3 regions of the Microbacterium sp. JZ70 genome follow, and region 3 is predicted to be linked to each of the others. Evidence: predicted binding sites of a transcription regulator. Region 3 holds the regulator's gene; each other region holds the start of a gene.
What was found. Region 3 encodes HspR, which represses chaperone genes until heat shock. Its sites were predicted from a motif close to AAGTTGAGTCNNNNNGACTCAACTT; they were not measured.
Positions count from the first base shown of each region.

Region 1: M1D46_RS13690 (ATP-dependent Clp protease ATP-binding subunit) is a predicted target of HspR. The motif match lies at 1,207-1,231, and genes of this name have one in related genera.
Region 2: M1D46_RS02550 (Hsp20/alpha crystallin family protein) is a predicted target of HspR. The motif match lies at 1,189-1,213, and genes of this name have one in related genera.

Region 1 covers NZ_CP096405.1:2,969,102-2,972,045, reverse strand. The annotation lists gene M1D46_RS13705 (EI24 domain-containing protein) at 1-367, opposite strand, end outside; gene M1D46_RS13700 (helix-turn-helix domain-containing protein) at 402-611, opposite strand; gene M1D46_RS13695 (DUF2975 domain-containing protein) at 612-1,097, opposite strand; gene M1D46_RS13690 (ATP-dependent Clp protease ATP-binding subunit) at 1,278-2,944, shown strand, end outside.
Region 2 covers NZ_CP096405.1:566,057-569,000, reverse strand. The annotation lists gene M1D46_RS02555 (DUF7059 domain-containing protein) at 1-1,075, opposite strand, end outside; gene M1D46_RS02550 (Hsp20/alpha crystallin family protein) at 1,257-1,694, shown strand; gene galK (galactokinase) at 1,767-2,944, opposite strand, start outside.
Region 3 covers NZ_CP096405.1:823,000-825,943, reverse strand. The annotation lists gene M1D46_RS03705 (methionine synthase) at 1-808, shown strand, start outside; gene M1D46_RS03700 (flavin reductase family protein) at 795-1,373, shown strand; gene M1D46_RS03695 (heat shock protein transcriptional repressor HspR) at 1,396-1,833, opposite strand; gene M1D46_RS03690 (DnaJ C-terminal domain-containing protein) at 1,879-2,859, opposite strand; gene M1D46_RS03685 (nucleotide exchange factor GrpE) at 2,937-2,944, opposite strand, start outside.

The sequences.
Region 1 (2,944 bases), 1.5 Mb from region 3:
CGCTCTCGGGAACGGAGCCCGTGCGCGCGGCCTCGACCGAGCGCCAGACCCGGTCGTAGAAGGGCTCGCCCACGAGCAGGGTGAGGGCGGTGAACGTCGTCACCGCCAGCACGAGTCCACCCGCGAGCACGGCGGCGCCGATGAGCACGCGCACGAGGATGGTCCAGATCGCGGCCCAGTCCTCCGCCCAGGGGGTGAGGCCCTCGGCGATCGCGGGAAGGAGCGCTCCGAGGGTGATGAGCGCGGCTGCCATCGCCGCGCCGACGATCGCGGCGGGGATGAGCGCGGCCGCCATCACGCGCGGATCTCGCCGCCACCAGCCGAACCCCTCCAGCAGCGTGCGCACGCCCGCCCAGAACTCGCTCATGCGTCCATGAAAGCAAACGCCGTGCGCCGCGGGCTCACTCCTCGGGCTCCCAGCGGAGCAGATCGCCCGGCTGGCACTCGAGCGCCTCGCACAGCGCGTCGAGCGTGGCGAAGCGGACGGCCTTGGCGCGTCCGTTCTTGAGCACGGCGAGGTTGGTGGGGGTGATGCCGATCCGCTCGGCGAGCGCGCCGACGGACATCTTCCGGCGGGCGAGCATGACGTCGATGTCCACGATGATCGGCACTCAGATCACCTCGCCGAGCTCGTCCCGCAGGGCCTGCGCCTCGTGCTCGCGCGCGATCGCCTGCCGCAGCAGCGCCTTCATGACGACGACGAGCAGCGCCATCCCCCCGAGGACGAGCGACGCACCGCAGACGAGGCCGACGAGACCCGGGGCCGCGCTGCCCGGGGCGAGGAGGATCGCGAGCGCGAAGGCGAGCAGGGCGGCCGCGGCGATCGCCCCGATGATGACGTCGACGTAGCGGAAGGACGACTCCGAGAAGATCGAGCCGCGCCGGACCCTGGTGAGGAGCTGCCACACGCACACCCCGAAGACCTGCATCGTCGCGACGCCGAGCCCGAGGATGACGACGAAGGCGGCCCGCGATGCGGTCTCCACGCCCTCGAGGTCGACCCAGATCAGCGGGAGGAGGAACGCCTGCACGACGACCGAGCCCGCAAGGGCAAGGGCGATGACGACGCGCAGGATGAGGATCGTCGCTCTGCTCACGGTCGCTCCGTTCGTTGAATCACAGCGGAAATCTATCGATAGTCGTTCGATTATGCAAGTCGCTCGACAGATTCTCGCGGGCGGGAATAGCGCGCACGGGATCGCGTTGATCTTGATAGACTCCGACTCAAGTTCCATACTTGATAGGGAACGACGCAACTTTCAAGGAGATGCCGGGACATGCCCGAGAACAACTTCCCCCAGGATGGGCCGAGCTCGTTCGACGAGTTCCTCGCGCGCTATCTGCAGGGCGAGCGTGCTCGCGCGAGCCGCTCGATCGATCTCAGCCGCTTCCTCAGCTCGCGCACGCAGGAGCTCCTGCAGCGGGCGGGGCGCTACGCCCTCGGTCGCGGGCAGCTCGAGCTCGACGCGCTGCACGTCCTCCACGTGCTCGTCGGCGACCCGACCGTCGCCGACGCGATCTCGCGCGTCGGCGGAGACCCCGAGGCGATCGCACGGGAGGCCGAGGAGCGCCTTCCGCGCGAGGGTGCCTCGGCCCACGTCGACGCCGCCGCGGTGACGGCGGCCGTGCAGCGGGCGCTGTTCCACGCGTTCCAGGTCGCGCGCTCGTCTGGCTCGACCTATGTGGACCCCGAGCACCTCTTCTTCGCCCTCGTGCTCGCACAGGACACGCCCGCCGGGCAGATCCTCGCACGCTCGGGCGTGACCGCGGAGGCCCTCACCCAGGGCGCGCGCGAGAGCGTGGACCCGCAGGCCGCGCCCGAGCAGGGCGCAGGGCGGACCGCGGGCGGATCGATGCTCGAGAAGTACGGCACCGACCTCACGGCGCTCGCGCGGGACGGCGAGCTCGACCCCGTCATCGGCCGCGCCGACGAGATCGAGCAGACGATCGAGATCCTCTCGCGCCGGACGAAGAACAACCCCGTGCTCGTGGGCGAGGCCGGCGTCGGCAAGACCGCCGTCGTCGAGGGCCTCGCGTCCGCCATCGTCGCGGGAGCCGTTCCGGAGCAGCTGCGGAACCGCCGCGTCGTCGCACTCGACCTCCCCGCGATGCTCGCGGGCACGCGCTACCGCGGCGACTTCGAGGAGCGCCTGACGAAGACGATGGAGGAGGTCGCCGCGCAGAAGGGCGAGCTCATCCTCTTCATCGAGGAGATCCACACCCTCGTGGGCGCCGGCGGCGGGGGAGAGGGAGCCATGGACGCGGGCAACATCCTCAAGCCGCGTCTCGCTCGCGGAGACCTGCACCTCGTCGGCGCGACGACGCTCTCCGAGTACCGCAAGATCGAGAAGGACGCCGCGCTCGAGCGCCGCTTCCAGCCCGTGCGGGTCGGCGAGCCGTCGCCCGCGGACGCGATCGCGATCCTCGAGGGGCTCCGCCCGGCGTACGAGGAGCACCACCGTGTCACCTACACCGACGACGCGCTGCGGGCGGCCGTCGAGCTGAGCGACCGCTATCTGTCCGACCGCGTGCTGCCGGACAAGGCGATCGACCTCATCGACCAGGCCGGCGCCCGCGTGCGGCTGCGTCTGGGCGCTCCCGTCGACACGCAGGAGCTCGTCGCGCGTCTCGCCGAGCTCGAGGCGGAGAAGAACGCCGCGGTGTCGGCCGAGCACTACGAGGAGGCCTCCCGCATCCGCGACGAGATCGCGACCGTGCAGGCGCGCCTCGCCGACGCCACCTCGGCCGACGGAGCCGGGCGCGCGATCGTCGACGAGCCCGAGATCGCGGCCGTCATCAGCCGCGCCACCGGGATCCCCGTGAACCGCCTCACCGAGAGCGAGCGCGAGCGTCTCGCCGGTCTCGAGGAGGAGCTGCACGCCCGCGTGATCGGCCAGGACGATGCGGTGACGGCGGTCGCCAAGGCCGTCCGCCGCAGTCGCAC
Region 2 (2,944 bases), 260 kb from region 3:
AGCCGATCGCCGTGACGCCTCGCTCCGAGAAGTCGTCGAGCCAGGCGTCGAGGAGTCGGTCGTGCTCGGGGCTGCCAGGGGTCGTGCCGCCGTCGCGGATCCACATCTCGGCGTAGGCGATCGGGTCGAGCTCCTCGCGCTCGATCACCCACGCCTCGAGAGCGACGTCGGACGCCTCGACCCACGCGCGCATGCGGTCGAGCCCGGGCACGCCGTCCTTCGTCTCCCAGTTCGCGAGGAACTGCGCGGTTCCGCCCGGAGCGAGGTGGCGGCCGACGCCCGCGACGACCTGCTGCACGAGCGCGTCGCCGACGAGCCCTCCGTCGCGGTACTCGTACTCGGGCACGCCCGTGACCCGCGGCGTGATGACGAACGGCGGATTCGACACGATGCGGTCGAACACCTCGCCGGCGACGGGGTCGAACAGCGACCCGGCCCGCGTCTCGATGCCCGTCGCGCCCGCGAGCGCCGCGTTCAGCTCCGCGAAGCGGAGGGCGCGCCGGGAGATGTCCGTCGCGACGACCCGGTCGGCGAAGCGACGGGCGCGCAGGGCCTGGATGCCGCACCCCGTGCCGAGGTCGAGGACCGTCCGCACGGGAGTCGGAAGCTGCAGACCGGCCAGCGTGAGGGATGCTCCGCCCGCGCCGAGCACGTGATCCTCCGCGAGCGCGCCCCCGCCCAGGGCGATCTCGTCGAGGTCGCTCGCGAGCAGCCACTCGCCCGGACCGCGGTCGTCGTGGAAGGACTGGGGGCGGATGACCGCGAGCGGCGCGACCACGTCGGCGTCGACCGCGGCGAGTCCGAGTGCGACGAGCCCGCTGGCGCCGACCCGGGGGAGCGCGGCGTCGACCGCGGCGAGCGGCTGCCCGACGCCGAAGATGAGCAGCCGCGCGAGGACGGCGAGCGCGTCGTCGCGCTCGCGGATGGCCCGGAGGGCGGGGGCGCGGAGCCCGCGCCCGATCGCGTCATCGGCCTCGACTCCCCACATCGCGCGCAGCGCCTCGGATCGGAACCGTGCGGCCGAGAGGTCGGCGGCGAGGTCGCGGCACAGGGCGGAATCGGGGTGCGGGCTCACCCGACCATTCAACCGCGCGCTCGTGTCATCCGCTTCCCCGCGCCGCTCCGAGCGAGCTCGAAGGGAGCTCACAGCGCACTTTTAGCACTCTCCCCCTGAGAGTGCTAATTTGAAACATGAGTCGATGCGACTCAAGGTGATGTTGCGAACAGCGCCGAGCGAACAGAGGAGGACGATCACGATGGCGATGTTCTTCGATCCGTTCCGTGAGTTCGACCGGGTGGCCGAGCAGCTCTTCGACCGCCAGGGCCCCCGCCTCATGCCGATGGATCTCTACCGCGATGGAGACCACTACGTGCTGAGCGCCGACCTTCCCGGCATCGATCCCGGAAGCGTCGACATCGATGTCGACGGCCAGCTCCTGACCATCCGCGCCCAGCGGACGGGCCGTAGCGAAGAGGGCGTGAAGTGGATCACGCGCGAGCGGCCGACGGGCGCGTACATGCGTCAGCTGAACCTCGGCCAGGGCATCGATACCGAGCGCATCACGGCGACCTACGAGAACGGCGTGATGAGCGTGCTCATCCCTATCAGCGAGAAGGCGAAGCCGCGCAAGATCGAGGTGCAGCGCTCGGGCGACAGCAGCCAGACGCTGACGGCCCCCGAGCTCACCTCCTGATCCCCCGGATCATCCGCGCGCACAGGGAGAGGGGCAGATGCGATCGCATCTGCCCCTCTCCCTCTGCGCTGGCTATGCGTCGCGACGCGCGCCCTCCGACGGCGTCACCGTGAAGGTGTGCGGCGCCCGGAAGCCGCGTTCCGCGAAGGCCGCACGGGCCGCCTCGGCGACGACGTCGACCCGATCGGCGTCCACGAGCGCGATCGCCGCGCCGCCGAAGCCGCCGCCGGTCATGCGCGCGCCGATCGCACCCGCCGCGAGCGCGGCCTCGACGGCGGTGTCGAGCTCGGGGACCGAGATCTCGAAGTCGTCCCGCATCGACGCGTGCGACGCGACGAGGAGGTCGCCGATGGCCCGCGGCCCGGCCGAGCGCAGCGTGGCGACGGTGTCCAGCACACGCTGGTTCTCCGTCACGATGTGCCGCACCCGGCGGAAGGTCACCTCGTCGAGCGTCTCCGCGGCGCGCGCGAGGTCGTCGACCGACAGGTCGCGCAGCGAGGGCACGCCCATGTCGGCCGCGCCCTTCTCGCACGAGGCCCGGCGCTCGCGATAGCCGCCCGTCGAGTGCGCGTGCGTGACCTGCGTGTCGATGACCAGCAGGGCAAGCCCCTCCCGGGCGAAGCCGAGGTCGACGGACTCCGTCGCGAGGGTCCGGCAGTCGAGGAACGTCGCGGCGTCGGGCCGGCCGAGCGTCGACGACACCTGGTCCATGATGCCCGTCGGCGCGCCGACCGCCTCGTTCTCCGCCGTCCGCCCGATCTTCGCGATCGAGAGGCCGTCGAGCCCGAGCTCCCACAGATCGCTGAGTGCCGACGCCGTCGCCCCCTCGATCGCCGCCGACGAGGACAGTCCCGCGCCGACCGGCACGTCCGATGCGAGGGCGATGTCGAGGCCGCCGACGTCCGATGCGCTGCGCCCGGTCGCCGCGAGGGCCGCCCAGGCGACGCCGAGGGGATAGGCGGCCCACTCGGGCACCGATCCGCTGTGCACGGCGTGACCCGCTGCTCCGTCGAAGGTGGCCGCGAGCGCGTCGATCGACAGCTCGAACGGGGCCCGGTCGAGGGTCGAGATGACCCGGATAATGCGGTCGCCTCGCATGCCGACCGAGGCATACGTGCGGTGCTCGATCGCGAACGGGAGCACGAAGCCCTCGTTGTAGTCGGTGTGCTCCCCGATGAGGTTGGCGCGCCCCGGCGCCGACCAGACGCCCACCGGCTCTCCGCCGGTGAGCGAGCGGAGCAGGTCGATCG
Region 3 (2,944 bases):
CGACGGCGTCGACTTCGCACAGCGCAGGACCGTGCGCATCCGCGACCGCTACGACGCGAGCGTTCCGACGGTCGTCGGCGCGGTGCACCGCGAGCGCCCCGTGTTCGTCGACGACGCGGCGTTCCTCCGTGCGAGCACCGACCGCCCGATCAAGTGGACGCTGCCGGGCCCGATGACGATGGTCGACACGCTCTACGACGCCCACTACCGCAGCCGCGAGAAGCTGGCGTGGGAGTTCGCGACCATCCTCAACCAGGAGGCCAGGGAGCTCGAGGCCGCGGGCGTCGACATCATCCAGTTCGACGAGCCCGCCTTCAACGTCTTCCTCGACGAGGTCAAGGACTGGGGCGTCGCCGCCCTCGAGCGCGCGTGCGAGGGGCTGCGCGCCGAGACCGCCGTGCACATCTGCTACGGCTACGGGATCAAGGCGAACACCGACTGGAAGGCGACGCTCGGCTCGCAGTGGCGCCACTACGAGGAGTCGTTCCCGCTTCTGCAGCGGTCGGCCGTCGACATCGTCTCGCTCGAGTGCCACCACTCCCGCGTCCCGCTCGAGCTCGTCGAGCTCGTCCGCGGCAAGAAGGTCATGCTCGGCGCGATCGACGTCGCGGATGAGACGGTCGAGACCCCCGAGGAGGTCGCCGACACCCTCCGCCGAGCGCTCGCCTACGTCGACGCGGACAAGCTCGTGCCGAGTACGAACTGCGGCATGGCGCCGTTCCCCCGGGAGGTCGCGCTGCGCAAGCTCAGCGCGCTCAGCGCGGGCGCGGCCATCCTGCGCGAGGAGCTGGCCGATGCGCGCGTCTGAGGCGTCGTCCGCCGACGCACCCGCCGAGGCTCCGCGCCACGGCTTCGCGCCGTCGCTGTCGCCCGACGACTTCAAGGCCCTCTTCCGGGGGCACCCCGGGGGCGTCACCGTCATCACGGCGGATGCCGGCGACGGGCCCGTCGCCCTGACGGCGACCTCGGTCGCGTCGGTGAGCGCCGAGCCCCCGCTCCTGGTGTTCTCGATCTCGGCGCTGTCGTCGGCGTCGGACGTTCTCTCGCGCGCAGAGACCGTGGTCGTGCACTTCCTCGACGCTCACGATCTGGAGGTGGCGAAGCTCGGCGCCGCGAGCGGTGTCGACCGCTTCGCCCAGGAGCACCCGTGGACGCGCCTGGCCACGGGCGAGCCCGTGTACGAGGGCGTGCGCGCCTGGGTGCGCTGCGCGGTCATCGACCGGATGGATGCGGGCACGTCGACGGTCGTCGCGGCCCACGCACTGCAGTCACACATCGAGCGCGACATCCACCCGGGCGACGCCGGCGACGCGCTGGTCTATCACAACCGCACGTGGCACCGCCTCGGCGAGCACTCGCGCATCGAGCCCTGACGGCCGCGCGCGCCTGCGGGCGTCAGTCGGTGGGACGCCAGAGCACGACGTCGGTCTGCCGGCGCACGCGGGTGCCCGCACGCAGCGTCACGACCGCGCCGTTCGCGCTCGTCGCGAACACGCGCGCGCCCGGACGCTGCTCGCGCTCGGCGCGCAGCTCGCGCTCGAGCTCGCGGACACGGCCGCGCAGCTCCTGCACCTCGTTCTCCATGTGCAGGATGCGCTCGATGACGGCGAGGCGCACGCCCTCGGACGACAGCCGCGCGACCTCGCGCAGCTGCTCGATGTCGCGCAGCGAGTAGCGCCGCGATCCGCCGCGCGTGCGCCCGGGGACGACGAGGCCCATGCGGTCGTACTGCCGCAGGGTCTGCGGGTGCATGGCGGCGAGCTCGGCAGCCGCCGCGATGGGGAAGATCGGCGCATCGGGGTCGATGTCGGCCGGGTCGACCGGGATCGGCATGGTGCTCACCTCCTGAAGGTGTCGGGGGCGGATGGCGGCAGCGGGCTACTGCTTCGCCTTCGCCATCATCTCAGCGCGGGGGTTCTCCTTCGGCTCGGCCTCGCGGTAGGCGAGGAGCGCCTCGCGCGCGGCGTCGTCGAGATGCGACGGCACAGCCACCTGCACCTCGGCGAGGAGATCGCCCGTGCCCTTGCTGGACGCGATGCCGCGTCCCTTGACGCGGAGCACGCGGCCGGAGGGCGTGCCGGGGGCGACACGCAGCTTCACGGGGTCGCCACCGAGCGTCGGAACCTCGATGGTCGCGCCGAACACCGCCTCGGTGAACGTGATCGGAACGGTCACGCGGACGTTCAGGCCATCGCGCGTGAAGACGGGGTGCGGTCGGACGGCGACCTCGACGACGATGTCGCCGCTCTCGCCTCCGTCCGGCGAGGGACGCCCGCGCCCGCGCAGGCGGATCTTCTGGCCATCCGCGACGCCCGCGGGGATCTTGACCTTGAACGGCTTGCCGTCCTCGCCCTGGAGCGTGATGGTCTCGCCCTTGGCGGCCGTCGTGAAGTCGATCGTCGTGCGCGCACGCACGTCGGCGCCGCGCTGGGGGCCGCCGAAGCCGCGGTACCCGCCCGTCGACTGCCCGAAGCGGCCGGAGCCGAAGCCTCCGCCCCCGCCGGAGAACATCGAGAAGATGTCGTCGAAGTCGCCGGGGGACGCCGTGCGCTGCTGCGTGAACCGGCTGAAGACGTCGTCGAACCCGCCGCCGGCGCCGCCGGGTGCGGTGAACCGCGCACCCGAGCCCATCGCGCGCAGCTCGTCGTACTCCTTGCGCTGCTCGGGGTCGGAGAGCACCGAGTACGCCTCGCTGATCTCCTTGAACCGCGACTCCGCAGCCGCGTCGCCCGGGTTCGAGTCGGGGTGGTACCTGCGCGCGAGCTTGCGGTAGGTCTTCTTCAGATCCGCGTCGCTCACGTTCTTGTCGACGCCGAGGATCTTGTAGAAGTCCTTGTCGAACCAGTCCTGACTGGCCATCTGCACCTTCTTCTTGCGAATGCTCTACGCGTGATCCGGAAAGCGGTCGGCCCCGCCGCAGCGGGGCCGACCGGGAGTCATTCCG